DNA from 4 places in the Enterobacter sp. JS8-1 genome. Region 4 is predicted to be linked to each of the others. Evidence: predicted binding sites of a transcription regulator. Region 4 holds the regulator's gene; each other region holds the start of a gene.
The links. The regulator PurR, encoded in region 4, represses purine synthesis genes. The targets are predictions, from matches to a motif close to CANGCAAACGTTTGCNTG.
Positions count from the first base shown of each region.

Region 1: carA (glutamine-hydrolyzing carbamoyl-phosphate synthase small subunit) is a predicted target of PurR. The motif match lies at 2,221-2,238, and genes of this name have one in related genera.
Region 2: purM (phosphoribosylformylglycinamidine cyclo-ligase) is a predicted target of PurR. The motif match lies at 2,742-2,759, and genes of this name have one in related genera.
Region 3: purH (bifunctional phosphoribosylaminoimidazolecarboxamide formyltransferase/IMP cyclohydrolase) is a predicted target of PurR. The motif match lies at 1,998-2,015, and genes of this name have one in related genera.

Region 1 is NZ_CP185805.1:704,904-710,070, forward strand. Features, by position in the region: gene fkpB (FKBP-type peptidyl-prolyl cis-trans isomerase) at 1-23, shown strand, start outside; gene ispH (4-hydroxy-3-methylbut-2-enyl diphosphate reductase) at 25-975, shown strand; gene dapB (4-hydroxy-tetrahydrodipicolinate reductase) at 1,181-2,002, shown strand; gene carA (glutamine-hydrolyzing carbamoyl-phosphate synthase small subunit) at 2,457-3,605, shown strand; gene carB (carbamoyl-phosphate synthase large subunit) at 3,624-5,167, shown strand, end outside.
Region 2 is NZ_CP185805.1:3,471,250-3,476,416, reverse strand. Features, by position in the region: gene ppk1 (polyphosphate kinase 1) at 1-798, opposite strand, end outside; gene purN (phosphoribosylglycinamide formyltransferase) at 1,006-1,647, opposite strand; gene purM (phosphoribosylformylglycinamidine cyclo-ligase) at 1,644-2,681, opposite strand; gene bglK (beta-glucoside kinase BglK) at 2,928-3,821, shown strand; gene ACOQH0_RS16465 (6-phospho-beta-glucosidase) at 3,832-5,167, shown strand, end outside.
Region 3 is NZ_CP185805.1:244,848-250,014, reverse strand. Features, by position in the region: rRNA gene ACOQH0_RS01230 (16S ribosomal RNA) at 21-1,562, opposite strand; gene purH (bifunctional phosphoribosylaminoimidazolecarboxamide formyltransferase/IMP cyclohydrolase) at 2,123-3,712, shown strand; gene purD (phosphoribosylamine--glycine ligase) at 3,728-5,020, shown strand; gene ACOQH0_RS01215 (DUF1481 domain-containing protein) at 5,069-5,167, opposite strand, start outside.
Region 4 is NZ_CP185805.1:2,028,305-2,033,471, reverse strand. Features, by position in the region: gene sodB (superoxide dismutase [Fe]) at 1-400, shown strand, start outside; gene ACOQH0_RS09660 (MFS transporter) at 439-1,605, opposite strand; gene ACOQH0_RS09655 (YnhF family membrane protein) at 1,771-1,860, opposite strand; gene purR (HTH-type transcriptional repressor PurR) at 2,158-3,183, shown strand; gene punR (DNA-binding transcriptional activator PunR) at 3,200-4,111, opposite strand; gene punC (purine nucleoside transporter PunC) at 4,226-5,167, shown strand, end outside.

The sequences.
Region 1 (5,167 bases), 1.3 Mb from region 4:
TCGATCCGGCACTGGAGGAGTAAAATGCAGATCCTGTTGGCTAACCCGCGCGGCTTCTGCGCCGGTGTAGACCGCGCTATCAGCATTGTTGAAAACGCGCTGGAGATTTACGGCGCGCCGATTTATGTGCGTCACGAAGTGGTGCATAACCGCTACGTGGTCGACAGCCTGCGCGAGCGCGGCGCAATCTTTATTGAGCAGATCAGCGAAGTGCCGGACGGTGCGATCCTGATCTTCTCCGCGCACGGCGTCTCTCAGGCGGTACGCAACGAGGCGAAAAGCCGCGATCTGACCGTATTCGATGCCACCTGTCCGCTGGTGACAAAAGTGCATATGGAAGTGGCGCGCGCCAGCCGTCGTGGTGAAGAGTCGATTCTGATTGGCCATGCAGGTCATCCGGAAGTCGAAGGCACCATGGGACAGTACAGCAACCCGGAAGGGGGGATGTATCTGGTCGAGTCGCCTGAAGATGTCTTTACGCTGAACGTGAAAAACGAAGCGCGACTGTCGTTTATGACCCAGACCACGCTCTCCGTAGACGATACCTCTGACGTGATTGACGCCCTGCGCCAGCGCTTCCCGAAAATCGTCGGGCCGCGTAAGGATGACATCTGCTACGCCACCACTAACCGTCAGGAAGCAGTGCGTGCGCTGGCTGAACAGGCGGACGTGGTGCTGGTCGTCGGCTCCAAAAACTCCTCTAACTCTAACCGTCTGGCCGAACTGGCGCAGCGGATGGGGAAAGCGGCGTTTCTGATTGACGATGCGACGGACATTCAGGAAGCGTGGGTCAAAAATGCGGCCTGCGTTGGCGTTACCGCAGGCGCTTCCGCGCCGGATATCCTGGTGCAGAACGTGATTACCCGTCTGCAGGAGCTGGGCGGTGGCGACGCGGTTCCGCTGGAAGGGCGCGAAGAGAACATCGTGTTTGAAGTTCCGAAAGAACTGCGAATTGATGCCCGCGAAGTGGAATAATCCCTCTTCTGATGAAAGGCCAGCACCTCCTGTGCTGGCCTTTTTTTTACCCGTTACTTTATCGTGACCACAAAATCATGTCTTTTACTGATATTTAAGTCGGTTTCACGTTAAATTCTAATTATCGGTGTTTTCAGTTGGCAGCCTCAGCGAAGGCTGGTTAATCTGAAAACGGTTTACATCATTTTAACGTAAGAGAATAACTATGCATGATGCACAGATCCGTGTCGCTATTGCGGGCGCGGGTGGACGTATGGGCCGTCAGCTGATTCAGGCGGCGCTACAGATGGATGGTGTGGCACTTGGCGCGGCGCTGGAACGTGCAGGTTCGTCACTACTTGGCACCGATGCGGGTGAGTTGGCGGGCGCAGGCCACACGGGCGTAACCGTGCAGAGCAGCCTGGAGGCGGTAAAAGATGACTTTGACGTGTTCATCGATTTCACGCGCCCTGAAGGCACATTGAATCACCTGGCGTTTTGCCGTCAGAACGGTAAAGGGATGGTGATTGGTACTACCGGTTTTGACGACGCGGGTAAACAAGCCATTCAGGAGGCATCAAACGAGATTGCGATCGTCTTCGCTGCCAACTTTAGCGTAGGCGTTAACGTGATGCTGAAGCTGCTGGAAAAGGCGGCGAAAGTGATGGGCGACTATACCGACATTGAGATTGTTGAAGCGCATCACCGCTATAAAGTCGACGCGCCATCAGGTACGGCGCTGGCAATGGGCGAAGCGATTGCTTATGCAATGGATAAAGACTTAAAAGACATCGCGGTCTATTCTCGCGAAGGTCATACGGGCGAACGCGTTCCGGGAACCATTGGTTTCGCAACTGTGCGAGCAGGCGATATCGTCGGCGAACATACCGCGATGTTCGCCGATATCGGCGAACGCGTAGAGATCACGCATAAGGCATCTAGCCGAATGACATTTGCAAATGGCGCAGTTCGCTCCGCGTTGTGGTTGAAAGGCAAGCGTAATGGTCTTTTTGATATGCGAGATGTACTCGATCTCAACAATTTGTAAGCATTATTACCCATCGTGATGTGGTTATTGCAGTCGTAATGTATTGATTGCATAGGGCAATAATTTATTGCCCTTTTATTTTAACTTCTTTGTTAGTGTTATTCTGTTAAAGCCTTAAAACAATATCTCTTCTCTCTGTTTTACGTTGCGCAATTGTAAATTTTGACCATATGGTCCACTTTTTATTACCCCGCGCACGAAATTCCCATTAAACTTACCGCGCAAGCGTTTTCCAGAATGATTTGCCTGATCTTTTTGCCCGTTAAATCGCATTCCAGCCGCCAGGCTCGCAAAAGAATAAACAAAATATCCGTTTTGAGTTGACTTTTACCCACCAAATCCCCAGAATGCCGCCGTTTGCCAAAAATCCGCTGGCAACACATTTGCATTGATTTATGACGTGGTTGTGAATTAATATGCAAATAAAGTGAGTGAATATTCTCTGGAGGGTGTTTTGATTAAGTCAGCGCTATTGGTTCTGGAAGACGGAACCCAGTTTATCGGTCGGGCCATAGGGGCAACAGGTTCGGCGGTTGGGGAAGTCGTTTTCAATACTTCAATGACCGGTTATCAAGAAATCCTCACTGATCCTTCCTATTCTCGCCAAATCGTTACTCTTACTTATCCTCATATCGGCAATGTCGGCACCAATGCTGCTGACGAAGAATCTTCTCAGGTACATGCGCAAGGCCTGGTCATCCGCGACCTGCCGCTGATTGCCGGCAACTTCCGCAATACCGAAGACCTCTCTTCTTACCTGAAGCGCCATAACATTGTGGCGATTGCCGATATCGATACCCGTAAGTTAACGCGTCTGCTGCGCGAGAAGGGTGCACAGAACGGTTGTATCATCGCGGGTGACAACCTCGATGCGACGCTGGCGCTGGAAAAAGCGAAAGCCTTCCCGGGCCTGAACGGCATGGACCTGGCGAAAGAAGTGACTACCGCTGAGGCCTACAGCTGGACGCAGGGTAGCTGGACGCTTGAAGGCGACCTGCCGGAAGCGAAAAAAGAGAGCGAGCTGCCGTTCCACGTGGTGGCCTACGATTTCGGTGCCAAGCGCAACATCCTGCGCATGTTGGTTGACCGCGGCTGCCGCCTGACGGTGGTGCCGGCACAAACGTCTGCCGAAGACGTGCTGAAGATGAATCCGGACGGTATTTTCCTGTCCAACGGTCCTGGTGACCCGGCGCCGTGCGATTACGCCATCGCCGCCATCAAGTCCTTCCTGGAAACCGACATCCCGGTATTCGGCATCTGCCTTGGCCATCAGCTGCTGGCGCTGGCGAGCGGTGCGAACACCGTTAAGATGAAGTTCGGCCACCACGGTGGTAACCACCCGGTGAAGGACATCGATAACAACACGGTGATGATCACCGCGCAGAACCACGGCTTTGCCGTCGATGAAGCCTCTATGCCGGCTAACCTGCGCGTGACCCATAAGTCGCTGTTCGATGGCACCCTTCAGGGCATTCATCGTACCGATAAGCCAGCGTTCAGCTTCCAGGGCCACCCTGAAGCCAGCCCGGGCCCACACGACGCCGCGCCGCTGTTCGATCACTTCATCGAACTTATCGAGCAATACCGTAAGACCGCTAAATAATCAGGAGCCGAGAAGACAATGCCAAAACGTACAGACATAAAAAGCATCCTGATCCTTGGCGCTGGCCCGATCGTCATCGGCCAGGCCTGCGAATTCGATTACTCCGGCGCGCAGGCGTGTAAAGCCCTGCGTGAAGAGGGTTACCGCGTTATCCTGGTGAACTCTAACCCGGCGACCATCATGACCGACCCGGAAATGGCTGATGCAACTTACATCGAGCCGATTAACTGGGAAGTGGTGCGTAAAATCATCGAGAAAGAGCGTCCGGACGCGGTGCTGCCAACCATGGGCGGCCAGACGGCGCTGAACTGCGCGCTGGAGCTGGAGCGTCAGGGCGTGCTGGCCGAGTTCGGCGTGACCATGATTGGCGCGACAGCCGACGCGATTGATAAAGCAGAAGACCGTCGCCGCTTCGACGTGGCAATGAAGAAAATCGGCCTCGACACCGCGCGTTCCGGTATCGCACACAACATGGAAGAAGCGCTGGCCGTCGCGGCTGACGTGGGCTATCCGTGCATCATTCGTCCATCCTTCACCATGGGCGGCACCGGCGGCGGTATCGCCTACAACCGCGAAGAGTTCGAAGAGATTTGCGAACGCGGTCTGGATCTCTCCCCAACCAAAGAGCTGCTGATTGATGAATCGCTGATTGGCTGGAAAGAGTACGAGATGGAAGTGGTGCGTGATAAAAACGACAACTGCATCATCGTCTGCTCCATCGAAAACTTCGATGCGATGGGTATCCACACCGGTGACTCCATCACCGTTGCGCCAGCCCAGACCCTGACCGACAAAGAGTATCAAATCATGCGTAACGCCTCGATGGCGGTACTGCGTGAAATCGGCGTGGAAACCGGCGGTTCTAACGTACAGTTCTCCGTGAACCCGAAAACCGGCCGTCTGATTGTTATCGAAATGAACCCGCGCGTGTCCCGTTCCTCCGCGCTGGCCTCTAAAGCGACCGGCTTCCCGATTGCGAAAGTGGCGGCGAAACTGGCGGTGGGTTATACCCTCGACGAGCTGATGAACGACATCACCGGTGGCCGCACGCCTGCCTCCTTTGAACCGTCCATCGACTACGTTGTGACCAAAATTCCTCGCTTTAACTTCGAGAAATTTGCGGGCGCGAACGACCGTCTGACCACCCAAATGAAATCTGTCGGTGAAGTGATGGCGATTGGCCGCACGCAGCAGGAATCCCTGCAGAAAGCGCTGCGCGGCCTCGAAGTGGGCGCGACCGGCTTCGACCCGAAAGTGAGCCTGGACGACCCGGAAGCGCTGACCAAAATCCGCCGCGAGCTGAAAGACGCAGGCGCAGAACGTATCTGGTACATCGCCGATGCCTTCCGTGCGGGCCTGTCCGTCGACGGCGTGTTCAACCTGACCAACATCGACCGCTGGTTCCTGGTGCAGATTGAAGAGCTGGTGCGTCTGGAAGAACAGGTCGCTGAGCTGGGCATCACCGGTCTGGACGCTGACTTCCTGCGCGTGCTGAAGCGTAAAGGCTTCGCCGATGCGCGTCTGGCTAAGCTGGCGGGCGTACGTGAAGCGGAAATCCGCAA
Region 2 (5,167 bases), 1.4 Mb from region 4:
GCGCTGATAGACGAAGCGGACCGGCTCGGCCGTCAGACGTTGCTTGAGGCTCGAGGACATCAGCTCCATCAGGCTGGCTTCCATCTCGTGCACCAGGTCATATTCGGCGTCGCGGGTCATCTTCATCGAATAGGCATTTAACGCATCGTAATCGAAGAAGCCTTTAAAGATATCGTCCAGGCAGTAGCGCAGAATGTTATCCAGCAGGATCATCGGCTTGCGACGGCGCGGGGTTTCCGGCGGCAGGTTCACAAAGCGCGGAACCTTATCGGACGGGATCTCCAGCAGCGCGTAGCTGATATTCTCACCGCGAATAATTTCGACCGCCAGATAGGTGTAATCGTCCTTCAGGAACTGGACCAGATCGGTTTCGCGGTTAATCAGAATAGGGGTGATGTGCTGGCGCAGATAGTGTTTAAAGTAGTGGCGCAGCCAGGTCTGTTGGTTGGCGGAGAGCTGGCGTTCGTTAATCAGAAAGATTTGGTTGCGGGCCATTTCCAGCAGCAGCTCGTTGTAGAGGCCATCAAATTCCTGATCGGCTTTCATGACGCGAGACTGGATTTTTCCAAGCAGATGGCGCGAGTGGGAATTTAACCCCTGCTCTTCGCTGATGATGATCCGCCGCTTCAGTTCGGCAAAGCGAACCTTGTAGAACTCATCCAGGTTGTTGGAATAAATGCCCAAAAAACGCATACGCTCGATCAGCGGGTTACTTTTGTCTGCCGCTTCCTGGAGTACACGCTCGTTGAATGCTAACCAGCTTAGCTCTTTCTCGATATATAACTTTTCCTGACCCATTACAGCTCACACTCCAGTTCAATCACAGGACGTGGTAAATCCGTCTCGTCCTTATTATGGCGAGCATTTCCACGATATGTCCAACAGTGCCAGAAAAGTATGACAGTTATTTTTTTTGTTGGGGAATTTAGAGGGTTGGAGAAGGGAATATCGGGTAATGCAATGTACAGGTCGGGTAAGCGCAGCAGCGCCACCCGACATAACAAACTACTCTTCGGCCGCATAACCCTGGGGGGGTAACTTCACGCCGTCCAGCCAGGCTGCGCCGTCGCGCATCTCCAGACGCCCCTCAACAAACCAGCTTACCACCAGCGGGTAAATGGCGTGTTCCTGGGTCTGTACGCGTTCGGTTACGTCGTCTTCGTTGTCGCCGTCAAAGACCGGCACTTTGGCCTGCAGGATCACCGGGCCGCCGTCCAGTTCGTCGGTCACGAAATGGACAGAGGTGCCGTGCTCCTCGTCGCCGTTTTCCAGCACCTGACGATGGGTGTGCAGGCCGGGATATTTCGGCAGAAGAGAAGGGTGAATATTCAGCAGACGTCCGGCGAAGTGTTCGACAAATGCCGGGCTCAGGATACGCATGTAACCCGCCAGCACCACCACGTCCGGCGCGTAGGCATCGATCTCCTGCACCAGCTCGCGGTCAAAGGCTTCACGCCCGGCGAACTGGCTGGCTTCCAGCGCGTGCGCAGGAATGTTCGCTTCCCGCGCGCGCTCAAGGCCGAATGCGTCGGCCTTGTTGCTGAAGACTGCCCGAATGGTGCCATTGATTTTCTTCTGTTTGCAGGCGTCTATGATTGCCTGCAAATTGCTTCCGTTGCCGGAAATGAGCACCACGATGTTTTTCATTCAATGACCACACGCTGTTCGGAATCGGAAGCTTTGATCGTACCGATTTTCCACGCGTTTTCACCTTTTTCAGTCAGCAGATTAACGGCTTTATCCGCTTCGCTTGCCGGCAGGGCGATAATCATACCCACGCCGCAGTTAAAGGTGCGGTACATTTCGTGAGAGCTCACGTTGCCTGCGGTCTGCAGCCAGTTGAAGACGGCTGGCCACTGCCATGAGGATTCGTCGATCACCGCCTGGGTGTTATCCGGCAGAACGCGCGGGATGTTTTCCCAGAAGCCGCCGCCGGTCAGGTGAGCAATGGCGTGAACGTCGACGCTCCCGATCAGTTCCAACACGTTTTTCACATAGATGCGGGTCGGTGCCAGCAGGTGGTCAGCCAGCGGTTTACCGTCCAGCTCGGTGGTCAGCGGGTCGCAGCCGCTCACTTCGAGGATTTTACGTACCAGGGAATAACCGTTTGAGTGCGGACCGCTGGAGGCCAGCGCGATCAGCACATCGCCGTCGGCCACTTTGCTGCCGTCGATAATTTCTGATTTTTCTACTACGCCGACGCAGAAGCCTGCGACGTCATAATCTTCACCGTGGTACATGCCCGGCATTTCCGCGGTTTCGCCGCCGACCAGCGCACAGCCGGACTGCAGGCAGCCTTCGGCGATACCGCTAATCACGCTGGCTGCGGTGTCCACATCCAGTTTGCCGGTCGCGTAGTAATCTAGGAAGAACAGCGGCTCTGCGCCCTGTACCACCAGATCGTTCACGCACATCGCGACCAGATCGATACCGATCGTGTCGTGACGTTTTAAATCCATCGCCAGGCGCAGTTTGGTGCCTACACCGTCAGTTCCCGAGACCAGAACAGGTTCACGATATTTTTGCGGCAGTGCGCACAGCGCGCCGAAGCCACCCAGGCCACCCATCACTTCCGGGCGGCGGGTTTTCTTCACCACACCTTTGATTCGGTCAACCAGCGCATTACCTGCGTCAATATCAACACCGGCATCTTTGTAGCTGAGAGAAGTTTTGTTGGTCACGGCTTAAATCCCCACGCGATTGCATAGCTAGTAAGAAAAATCGGCGCAATTCTAACAGTCCAGGCAAACGTTTGCGAGCCTATTCTCGGCGAGAGGATCTTTTTTTCTGCTGCGGCTCTGATGGTATGCAAACTTGATACCGTTCACGAAAATGAAACCGGTTTCGGCGATCTACTTGCAAGCGGTTTACTGAATGAACATCATGAACTGAAACCGGTTTCAGTTTCATTCAGGAGGGATGAAGTCATGAACATCGCCGCATTTGATATTGGTGGCACCGCATTAAAAATGGGTATCGTGACAGCGCAGGGAGAGTTGCTGCGCAGAGATAAGGCCGTCATTAAGAACAGCGACGGTGAGGCCATCCTTTCGCAGATGCTGAGCTGGGTGGCGGCGCATCCCGGGCTTGAAGGGATCGCCGTCAGCGCGCCGGGGTATGTGAATCCGCATACCGGGTTTATCGACATGGGCGGGGCGATTCGCCGCTTCGACCAGTTCGCAATGAAAGCCTGGCTTGAGGCGCAGACGGGGTTACCGGTCACTGTCGAGAATGACGCCAACTGCGTGCTGCTCGCGGAACGCTGGCAGGGCAAGGGGAAGGATATCGACAACTTTCTGGTGTTGACCATCGGCACCGGGGTCGGCGGGGCGATTTTCTGCAACGGCAGGCTGGTTCACGGGGCGCGTTTCCGCGCCGGGGAATTCGGCTACATGCTCACGGAAAGGGCGGACTCACGCCGCGTTGCCCGCCACTCCATGAATGAAAACTGCACCTTACGCACCCTTCGCAAGCGTTACGCCGATTTTAACGGGCTGGCGCTTGATGACGTCACCGGCGAAGCCATTTTTGACGGTTATGACGCAGGTGACGCCGCGTGCCGCCGCCTGGTGGATGATTTTCTCAATGGCATTGCGACAGGCCTCTACAACCTGGCGAATGTTTTCGATCCGCAGACCATTTTCATTGGCGGCGGAATTGCGGAGCGGCCCGGGTTTATGGCTTTGCTTCGTACCCATCTCACGTGGTTTGGCATCGCGGATATCGCCGACGTTGTCAGCCACGGCAACCGCGCTGGCTTAATTGGCGCGGTTCACCATTTCAGACAGCAGTATCCGTCAGTAATCCGCAACATCGAATGAGGGAAAGAGTATGTCAGGATTTAAAGCAGGTTTTCTGTGGGGTGGGGCCGTAGCGGCACATCAGCTCGAAGGCGGCTGGAAAGAGGGCGGCAAAGGGGTGAGTGTCGCCGACGTCATGACCGCAGGCGCGCACGGCGTGCCGCGTGAAATCACTAACGGCGTGCTGTCGGGGAAAAATTACCCTAACCACGAAGCCATCGATTTCTACCATCGCTATAAAGAAGACATCAAACTCTTTGCTGAGATGGGCTTCAAATGTTTCCGTACCTCTATTGCCTGGACGCGTATCTTCCCGAAAGGCGACGAGCTTGAGCCTAACGAGGCAGGCCTGAAATTCTATGACGATCTGTTCGACGAATGTCTGAAATACGGCATCGAACCGGTTATTACGCTTTCCCACTTCGAGATGCCATTCCACCTGGTCACCGAATACGGCGGCTGGCGTAACCGAAAGCTGATCGACTTCTTCGTGCGCTTCGCAAAAGTGGTGTTCCAGCGCTACCAGCATAAGGTGAAGTACTGGATGACCTTTAACGAGATCAACAACCAGGCTAACTTCCACGAAGACTTTGCGCCGTTCACCAACTCCGGACTGAAGTATGAGCCGGGTGAAGACCGTGAGCCGGTGATGTTCCAGGCCGCGCACTATGAGCTGGTGGCCAGCGCCCTGGCGGTGAAGGCGGGACGCGAGATTAACCCGGCGCTGCAGATCGGCTGCATGATTGCCATGTGTCCTATTTATCCGCTGACCTGCGCGCCGGACGACATGATGATGGCGATGAACGCCATGCACCGCCGCTACTGGTTCACCGACGTGCACGTGCGCGGCAGGTACCCGCAGCACCTGCTCAACTACTTCGAGCGTCGCGGCTTCGCGTTGGATATTACCGAAGAAGATAAAGCGGCGCTGACGCAGGGCTGCGTGGACTACATCGGGTTCAGCTACTACATGTCCTTCGCCACCAAGGCGACGGCGGATAACCCGCAGCTGGACTACGACGAGAGCAAAAGCCTGGTTTCTAACCCGTACGTGCAGAAATCCGACTGGGGCTGGCAGATTGACCCGGTGGGGCTGCGCTACTCCCTGAACTGGTTCTGGGATCACTATCAGCTGCCGCTGTTTATCGTTGAAAACGGCTTTGGCGCGATCGACGTGCAGGAGAGCGACGGCACCGTGAACGATCAGTACCGTATTGATTACCTCGCCGCGCATATCAGCGAGATGAAAAAAGCGGTGGTGGAAGACGGCGTGGATCTGATGGGCTACACCCCGTGGGGCTGCATCGACCTGGTGTCTGCCGGAACGGGCGAAATGAAAAAACGCTACGGCTTTATCTTTGTCGATA
Region 3 (5,167 bases), 1.8 Mb from region 4:
CAAAGGCAGGTTCTTTAAGGTAAGGAGGTGATCCAACCGCAGGTTCCCCTACGGTTACCTTGTTACGACTTCACCCCAGTCATGAATCACAAAGTGGTAAGCGCCCTCCCGAAGGTTAAGCTACCTACTTCTTTTGCAACCCACTCCCATGGTGTGACGGGCGGTGTGTACAAGGCCCGGGAACGTATTCACCGTAGCATTCTGATCTACGATTACTAGCGATTCCGACTTCATGGAGTCGAGTTGCAGACTCCAATCCGGACTACGACGCACTTTATGAGGTCCGCTTGCTCTCGCGAGGTCGCTTCTCTTTGTATGCGCCATTGTAGCACGTGTGTAGCCCTACTCGTAAGGGCCATGATGACTTGACGTCATCCCCACCTTCCTCCAGTTTATCACTGGCAGTCTCCTTTGAGTTCCCGGCCGGACCGCTGGCAACAAAGGATAAGGGTTGCGCTCGTTGCGGGACTTAACCCAACATTTCACAACACGAGCTGACGACAGCCATGCAGCACCTGTCTCAGAGTTCCCGAAGGCACCAATCCATCTCTGGAAAGTTCTCTGGATGTCAAGAGTAGGTAAGGTTCTTCGCGTTGCATCGAATTAAACCACATGCTCCACCGCTTGTGCGGGCCCCCGTCAATTCATTTGAGTTTTAACCTTGCGGCCGTACTCCCCAGGCGGTCGACTTAACGCGTTAGCTCCGGAAGCCACGCCTCAAGGGCACAACCTCCAAGTCGACATCGTTTACGGCGTGGACTACCAGGGTATCTAATCCTGTTTGCTCCCCACGCTTTCGCACCTGAGCGTCAGTCTTTGTCCAGGGGGCCGCCTTCGCCACCGGTATTCCTCCAGATCTCTACGCATTTCACCGCTACACCTGGAATTCTACCCCCCTCTACAAGACTCTAGCCTGCCAGTTTCGAATGCAGTTCCCAGGTTGAGCCCGGGGATTTCACATCCGACTTGACAGACCGCCTGCGTGCGCTTTACGCCCAGTAATTCCGATTAACGCTTGCACCCTCCGTATTACCGCGGCTGCTGGCACGGAGTTAGCCGGTGCTTCTTCTGCGGGTAACGTCAATTGCTGAGGTTATTAACCTCAACACCTTCCTCCCCGCTGAAAGTACTTTACAACCCGAAGGCCTTCTTCATACACGCGGCATGGCTGCATCAGGCTTGCGCCCATTGTGCAATATTCCCCACTGCTGCCTCCCGTAGGAGTCTGGACCGTGTCTCAGTTCCAGTGTGGCTGGTCATCCTCTCAGACCAGCTAGGGATCGTCGCCTAGGTGAGCCGTTACCCCACCTACTAGCTAATCCCATCTGGGCACATCTGATGGCAAGAGGCCCGAAGGTCCCCCTCTTTGGTCTTGCGACGTTATGCGGTATTAGCTACCGTTTCCAGTAGTTATCCCCCTCCATCAGGCAGTTTCCCAGACATTACTCACCCGTCCGCCGCTCGCCGGCAAAGTAGCAAGCTACTTCCCGCTGCCGCTCGACTTGCATGTGTTAGGCCTGCCGCCAGCGTTCAATCTGAGCCATGATCAAACTCTTCAATTTAAGTTTGATGCTCGTGAATTAAACTTCGTAATGAATTACGTATGTTCACTCAGAGACTTGGTATTCATTTATTGTCCGAAGACATTAAGAATCCATGTCACTTTGAGTGCCCACACAGATTGTCTGATAAATTGTTAAAGAGCAGTGCAACGCGGCTTTCGCTCACCGTTGCGAGGTGGCGTATATTACGCTTTCCTCTTTCAGAGTCAACCCGTTATTTCAGGATTTTTTCTCTTCAACCGACCCGGTTGTTTGTGAAGTGATTCACATGTTCCGTGTCGATGGAGGCGCATTATAGGGAGTTCTCCGCAGGCCGCAACCGCTAAATGACAGAAAAATGACTGACTGCTGCATTACACAGCAAAACCCCGCCTTATACCTTTTTACACACAGACTTATCCACAATGATACGAAAAAGTGAAAATGTGCGAGCGTTGCGCAAACGTTTTCGTTAAAATGCTCGCGCTTAACAAGGATGCCCCGTCAGGTGTGTTAGATGAGTTTTTCGCAGGAAAATTCATCTAACGCTCTCTGTAATCGTGAAATCCAGGGGATTTACCATGCAACAACGTCGTCCAGTCCGCCGCGCTCTGCTCAGTGTTTCTGATAAAGCCGGTATCGTCGAATTCGCTCAGGCACTTTCTGCACGTGGCGTAGAGCTGCTTTCTACAGGCGGTACCGCTCGCCTGTTAGCAGATAAAGGTCTGCCGGTAACCGAAGTGTCCGATTACACCGGTTTCCCGGAAATGATGGATGGACGCGTCAAAACCCTGCACCCGAAAGTGCACGGCGGCATTCTTGGTCGTCGCGGTCAGGATGACGATATTATGAAACAGCATGACATCGCGCCAATCGACATGGTGGTTGTTAACCTCTACCCGTTTGCCCAGACCGTTGCCCGCGAAGGCTGTTCTCTGGAAGATGCCGTAGAGAATATTGATATCGGCGGCCCAACTATGGTGCGCTCCGCTGCCAAGAACCATAAAGATGTGGCCATCGTCGTAAAGAGCAGCGATTACGAAACCATTATTAATGAGATGGATGCCAACGAAGGGTCACTGGCGCTTGCAACGCGTTTCGACCTCGCCATCAAAGCCTTCGAACACACCGCCGCGTACGACAGCATGATCGCCAACTACTTCGGTAGCCTGGTACCGGCTTACCACGGTGAAAGCAAAGATCCTTCTGGCCGCTTCCCGCGCACCCTGAATCTGAACTTCATTAAGAAGCAGGATATGCGCTACGGCGAGAACAGCCACCAGCAGGCTGCCTTCTATATAGAAGAAGAGGTAAAAGAAGCCTCGGTTGCGACTGCCCAGCAGGTTCAGGGCAAAGCGCTCTCCTATAACAACATTGCCGACACCGACGCCGCGCTGGAATGCGTGAAAGAGTTCAGCGAGCCAGCCTGCGTTATCGTTAAGCACGCCAACCCATGCGGCGTCGCGGTAAGCACCTCTATTCTGGATGCCTACGATCGCGCCTACAAAACTGACCCGACCTCCGCATTCGGCGGCATTATCGCCTTCAACCGCGAGCTGGATGCTGAAACCGCACAGGCCATCATCTCCCGTCAGTTCGTTGAAGTGATCATCGCGCCATCCGCATCCGAAGAAGCACTGAAAATCACAGCGGTAAAACAGAACGTACGCGTACTGGTTTGCGGCCAGTGGGCAGAACGCGTGCCGGGCCTGGACTTCAAGCGCGTGAACGGCGGTCTGCTGGTTCAGGATCGCGATCTGGGTATGGTGACAGAAGCCGACCTGCGCGTGGTGACCAAACGTCAGCCGAGCGAACAGGAACTGCGTGACGCGCTGTTCTGCTGGAAGGTCGCGAAGTTCGTCAAATCCAATGCCATCGTCTACGCGAAAGAGAACATGACCATCGGGATAGGTGCTGGCCAGATGAGCCGCGTCTACTCCGCGAAAATTGCGGGTATTAAAGCAGGCGACGAAGGACTGGAAGTAAAAGGCTCCGCCATGGCTTCTGACGCCTTCTTCCCGTTCCGTGACGGTATCGACGCGGCAGCCGCTGTAGGGATCACCTGCGTGATCCAGCCTGGCGGCTCAATCCGCGACGACGAAGTGATTGCCGCCGCCGACGAACACGGCATCGCGATGATCTTCACCGATATGCGCCACTTCCGTCATTAATTCCCGGAGCAGAAAATGAAAGTATTAGTCATTGGTAACGGCGGGCGCGAGCACGCTCTGGCGTGGAAAGCGGCGCAGTCTCCGCTGGTGAAAACGGTCTTCGTGGCGCCGGGCAATGCCGGTACCGCACTGGAACCCGCGCTGCAGAATGTGGCTATCGGCGTGACCGACATTCCGTCGCTGCTGAGCTTTGCCCAGAACGAGAAAATCGATCTGACGATTGTGGGCCCGGAAGCCCCTCTGGTGATTGGCGTCGTTGATGCGTTCCGCGCGGCGGGCCTGAAAATCTTCGGCCCAACGGAAGGTGCTGCACAGCTGGAAGGCTCCAAAGCCTTCACCAAAGATTTCCTCGCGCGTCATAACATCCCAACGGCGGAATATCAGAACTTCACCGAAGTGGAGCCAGCCCTGGCCTACTTACGTGAAAAAGGTGCGCCGATTGTTATCAAGGCCGACGGCCTGGCTGCCGGTAAAGGCGTTATCGTCGCGATGACGCTCGAAGAAGCCGAAGCCGCGGTTCAGGATATGCTGGCGGGCAACGCCTTCGGCGATGCGGGCCACCGCATCGTGATCGAAGAGTTCCTCGACGGCGAAGAAGCCAGCTTTATCGTGATGGTCGACGGCGAGCACGTCCTGCCGATGGCCACCAGCCAGGACCACAAGCGCGTAGGAAATGCGGATACCGGCCCGAATACCGGCGGAATGGGTGCCTACTCCCCTGCACCGGTAGTGACTGACGAAGTACACCAGCGCACCATGGATCGCATCATCTGGCCTACCGTGAAAGGGATGGCGGCGGAAGGTAACACCTACACCGGTTTCCTTTACGCGGGTCTGATGATCGACAAGCAGGGCAACCCGAAGGTTATCGAATTTAACTGCCGCTTTGGCGATCCAGAAACGCAGCCCATCATGCTGCGCATGAAATCCGATCTGGTGGATCTGTGTCTGGCAGCCTGCGAGGGCAAGCTCGACGAGAAAACCTCAGAGTGGGACGAGCGCGCGTCCCTGGGCGTGGTGATTGCTGCGGGTGGTTACCCTGGCAACTACAACACCGGTGATGAGATCCACGGCTTACCGCTGGAAGAGATTGAAGGCGCGAAGGTATTCCACGCCGGAACGAAGCTGTCTGATGACGACCGCGTACTGACCAATGGCGGACGCGTGCTGTGTGCAACCGCGCTGGGTCATACCGTGGCAGAAGCGCAGAAACGCGCCTATGCGCTGATGGCGGATATCCACTGGAACGGTAGCTTTAGCCGTCAGGATATCGGCTATCGCGCGATTGCGCGTGAGCAGGGCGAGTAATTTCACACCCTCACCCTAACCCTCTCCCAAAGGGAGAGGGGATTTACATCAGAAACTCTTCTCTGTCGGCTGCCAGGTACAGAAGTCTTCGTTCGCCACCAGCAGCAGCTGAGAGCCTTCCGGCGCTTCCAGCCACGCCACACTCAC
Region 4 (5,167 bases):
GGGTGGCGTGTTTAACAACGCGGCTCAGGTGTGGAACCACACCTTCTACTGGCACTGCCTGGCGCCAAATGCCGGTGGTGAACCTGACGGTGAACTGGCGAGCGCCATTAACGCCGCTTTTGGCAGCTTCGCGGACTTCAAGGCGAAGTTTACCGATGCGGCCATCAAAAACTTCGGTTCCGGCTGGACGTGGCTGGTCAAAGAAGCGGATGGCAAGCTGGCTATCGTTTCCACCTCTAATGCGGGCACCCCGCTGACCACCAGCGCTAAACCGCTGATGACCGTGGACGTATGGGAACACGCTTACTACATTGATTACCGTAACGCGCGTCCTAACTATCTGGAGCACTTCTGGGCACTGGCTAACTGGGACTTTGTGGCGAAGAACTTCGCCGCGTAAGAGACACGCAGAAGGGTTCGCCCCTTCTGCGTTTTTGTTTATTCCGCCGCGCAGGCAGCTTCTGGCTGTTTACGACCGGACATCAGCACTAACAGCAGGCCGAGTGCGGCAATAATTGCCCCCATCACCGGCACAAAACTGTATCCCAGCCCACCGGAAATCACCGCCCCGCCCGCTGCAGCCCCCAGCGCATTACCCAGGTTAAACGCACCGATATTCACGGAAGAAGAGAGACCTGGCGCTTCATGGGCGACACGCATCACCCGCATCTGAAGCGGTGGTACCACGGCAAAGGTGGCAGCACCCCACACGACCATTGCGATCGCAGCACCCCATTCGTTGCGTGCCAGCCACGGGATCGCAATCATGATGACAATCAGCAGGGTTAAAAAGCCTTTCAGCGTACCGCTCACGGAGCGATCGGCCAGTTTTCCGCCCAGATAGTTACCGATAGAGAAGCCCACGCCTATCAGCACCAGCATCGCGGTAATAAAGATCGGCGTCGCGTGGGTAATATCGTGCAGCACCGGTGAAATATAGGTGTAGAGGGTAAACATCGCACCGGCCCCCAGCACCGTGGTCAGCAGCGCGGAAAGCACCTGAGGACGCATCAGCACCGACAGCTCTTTGCGCACGTCAGGACGTTCCCCGGCGCTCCCCTTCGGTAAGGAGAAGAACAGCGCCACCATCGCCACCACGCCCAGCCCTGCTGTCGCCAGGAAAGACATTCGCCAGCCAATGACTTCACCCAGCCAGGTGGCCGCAGGCACACCGCCTATGTTGGCGATCGTCAGCCCCATAAACATGGTCGCCACCGCGCTGGCCTGCTTGTGCTTCGGAACCACGCTTGCCGCAACAACCGAGCCCAGACCGAAAAATGCGCCATGGTTCAAACTGGTCAGAATACGCGACAGCATCAGAGTGGTGTAATCCGGCGCAATCGCGGAGAGCACGTTGCCCAGCGTAAAGATCGCCATCAAAAATATCAGCGCATTGCGACGCGCGCGGTGCGACAGCAGCAGCGTCATCAGCGGAGCCCCGACCATCACGCCGATGGCATAGGCGCTGATTAACATCCCGGCCGCAGGAATAGAGACGTCTACACCGCGTGCGATAACAGGCAGTAACCCCATTGGGGAGAATTCAGTGGTGCCAATCCCAAAGGCGCCAATCGCCAGGGCCAGCAGAGGAAAATTGATTTTCATGAGTCAACTCCGGATGCCGTGTCATCACGCGACACAGAACTAAGAAGTCAAAAGCATGACATCAATCACAAAATTTGAGAAGTTAACATTTTGGCAAAAGATTTTTGCCGGAGAGGTAACAATAGGAAGCAAATGAGGAGGGAGAGGACTCTCCCCCCGCGTAAATCAGTGCAGCGCAGCCGTCAAACCACCGGCAACAATCAATGCCAGCACGATAAAGGTGGTCACCAGCGAAAACTTCAGATCGGAACTCATCAATTTTTCTCCTTTTAATCACCCCACGAAAAGTGAGCTTGCTCATTTTTACACAGTTTACGTCAAAAATCTTCCTGGATTTAAACTGATATCCACTTTAGCTCTTCCCCTTTTCATCAAGATAGGACAAAATTCCACGCTAAATTTATTAGCGTACCGGCCATTGACCCCCTCCTGACGTCCTGTGTCGTTTTCCCGGCGTGTCGCAACTCAAGATTGCGTAATAAGGGTGAGAGAAGGCAAACGTTTACCTTCAAGTTTTTCAGGAGTTTAGGATATGGTCTGGAGTGACATTGAATGGCAACAATAAAAGACGTAGCAAAACGCGCAAACGTTTCCACTACAACCGTATCACATGTAATTAACAAAACCCGCTTCGTCGCGGAAGAGACGCGCAACGCCGTCTGGGCGGCGATCAAGGAGTTACATTACTCCCCAAGTGCGGTTGCGCGCAGCCTGAAGGTGAATCACACCAAGTCGATTGGCTTGCTGGCGACCAGCAGTGAAGCGGCCTACTTTGCCGAAATCATCGAAGCCGTTGAGAAAAACTGCTTCCAGAAAGGCTATACGCTGATTCTGGGCAACGCGTGGAACAGCATTGAGAAGCAGCGCGCCTACCTGTCGATGATGGCGCAAAAGCGCGTCGATGGCCTGCTGGTAATGTGTTCTGAATACCCAGAGTCCGTACTTTCCATGCTGGAAGAGTACCGCCACATCCCGATGGTGGTGATGGACTGGGGCGAAGCACGCGCGGACTTCACCGATTCCGTTATCGATAATGCCTTTGAAGGCGGCTATATGGCCGGTCGTTATCTGATCGAACGCGGTCACCGCGAGATTGGCGTGATCCCGGGTCCGCTGGAGCGCAACACCGGTGCGGGCCGTCTGGCCGGGTTTATGAAGGCAATGGAAGAGGCACTCATCACCGTGCCGGAAAACTGGATCGTTCAAGGCGACTTTGAGCCGGAATCTGGTTACCGCGCAATGCAGCAGATTGTCTCCCAACCGCATCGCCCAACGGCTGTTTTCTGTGGTGGCGATATTATGGCGATGGGCGCACTCTGCGCCGCCGACGAGCTGGGCCTGCGGGTGCCGCAGGATATTTCCGTGATCGGGTATGACAACGTGCGTAACGCGCGCTTCTTCACCCCGGCGCTGACCACTATTCACCAGCCAAAAGACTCGCTGGGCGAAACGGCTTTCAACATGCTGATGGACAGGATCGTCAACAAGCGTGAAGAATCCCAGTCGATTGAAGTTCACCCACGCCTCATCGAGCGCCGCTCCGTGGCGGACGGTCCTTTCCGCGACTATCGCCGTTAATCGCTTACGGAGCCAGTTATGCTGGCTCCCGTAGCCACTCCCGATTCAACGTTTCACTGTCTCCCAGATAATCCAGAAGCCAGGCCATCGCAGGCGATACGTCGTTTTGCTGCCAGGTCAGACAGCAGGCCGCATCCGGGAACGGATTTTCCAGCGTCAGCGCTGTCCACTCTCCGGTATCGATGCGCGGACGCGCGAAGTGAACGGGCACCATCGCCACGCACAGCCCCGCAGAAAGACAGGTTGCCGACGATTCCCAGTCAGGGGCCACCACGCGGCGCTGGTTGTCCAGTAGCCAGGTGATGCGCTTGGGCAGCGAGCGCGAGGTATCTTCCAGCACCAGCGACGGCCAGTTGCGCAGCGTGTCATCGCTGAGAGGGCCTTCCATTGCCGCCAGCGGATGTTCGCTGGAGACAACGCAGGTCCAGCTCAGCATCCCCATATCGCGAAACGCATAGCGTCCCCCAACGGGGATCGCCTGCGTTGCACCAATCGCCATCTCCACCCTGCCATCCGCCAGCGCATCCCAGACGCCGTTGAACACCTCTTGGGAGACCCGCAGTTCGACATCAGAAAAATGACGATAGAAATCCACGATCATTTGCCGGGTCCGTTCCGGCTTAACGATATTATCCACCGCGATGGAGAGATGGCCTCGCCAGCCGTTAGCGATCTGCTGACACTGCTCGCGGGTGATCTGCATTTTTTTGATAACAGAACGCCCTTCCTTCAAAAACCACGCGCCTGCAGGCGTTAATTCCACGTCGCGATGACGCCGCTCGAACAGCGGAACCGCCAGCCACTCTTCCAGCTGACGCACGGTGTAACTGATCGCCGAGGGTACGCGGTGTAACTCCTGCGCGGCACCGGTGAAACTGCCGTTACGGGCAACAGCATCCACAACTTCAAGAGAATAATCTGACCACATGTTCTGCCTGCAAAAAATTTGAATGCACTCTGCAAATATTAGCGTTTCACAAGCCGCTTTGCACTCCCTACACTCTGCGCCAACGTACACCTGCCTCCTCAGGAGAATAAAACAATGCAACCCAGGAAAGGATTTTTAGTCTGGCTCGGCGGCTTAAGCGTGCTGGGCTTTTTAGCGACCGACATGTATCTGCCCGCATTTGCCGCGATGCAGGAAGATCTGCAAACCCCCGCAGCCGCTATCAGCGCCAGCCTGAGCCTGTTCCTCGCCGGTTTTGCCTTCGCACAACTCCTCTGGGGGCCACTCTCCGATCGCTTTGGTCGTAAACCGGTGCTGCTGCTGGGTCTGGCTATTTTTGCCGTGGGCTGCCTGGGCATGCTGTGGGTACGCGATGCCACCTGGCTGCTGGTACTGCGATTCATTCAGGCCGTTGGCGTCTGTGCTGCAGCGGTGACCTGGCAGGCGCTGGTGACCGATTATTATCCGGCATCCCGCACTAACCGAATTTTCGCCACCATTATGCCGCTGGTCGGTCTCTCGCCTGCCCTCGCACCGTTGCTCGGAAGCTGGATCCTGGCCCATTTCGACTGGCAGGCGATCTTCGCCACGCTCTTTGCCATCACGCTGGTACTGATGCTGCCTGCGTTTTTCCTCAAGCCTGCGCATAAAAAAGAGACGCATCCTGACGCGAAGCCGATTACCTTTGCCTCGCTACTGCGTTCAAAAGCGTATCGCGGCAACGTCCTGATTTACGCGGCCTGTTCCGCCAGTTTCTTCGCGTGGCTGACTGGCTCGCCGTTCATTCTGCACGATATGGGATACAGCCCGGCGGCAATCGGCCTGAGTTATGTTCCACAGACCATCGCTTTCCTGGTCGGCGGCTACGGCTGTCGTGCAGCGCTGCAGAAGTGGGAAGGCCAGCAAATGCTGCCCTGGCTACTGGTGCTGTTCGCGTTAAGCGTTTTCGGCACATGGGCCGTCGGGTTTATTCCGGGTACGGGCCTGACCGAAATTTTGATTCCGTTCTGCGTCATGGCGGTCGCTAACGGTGCTATT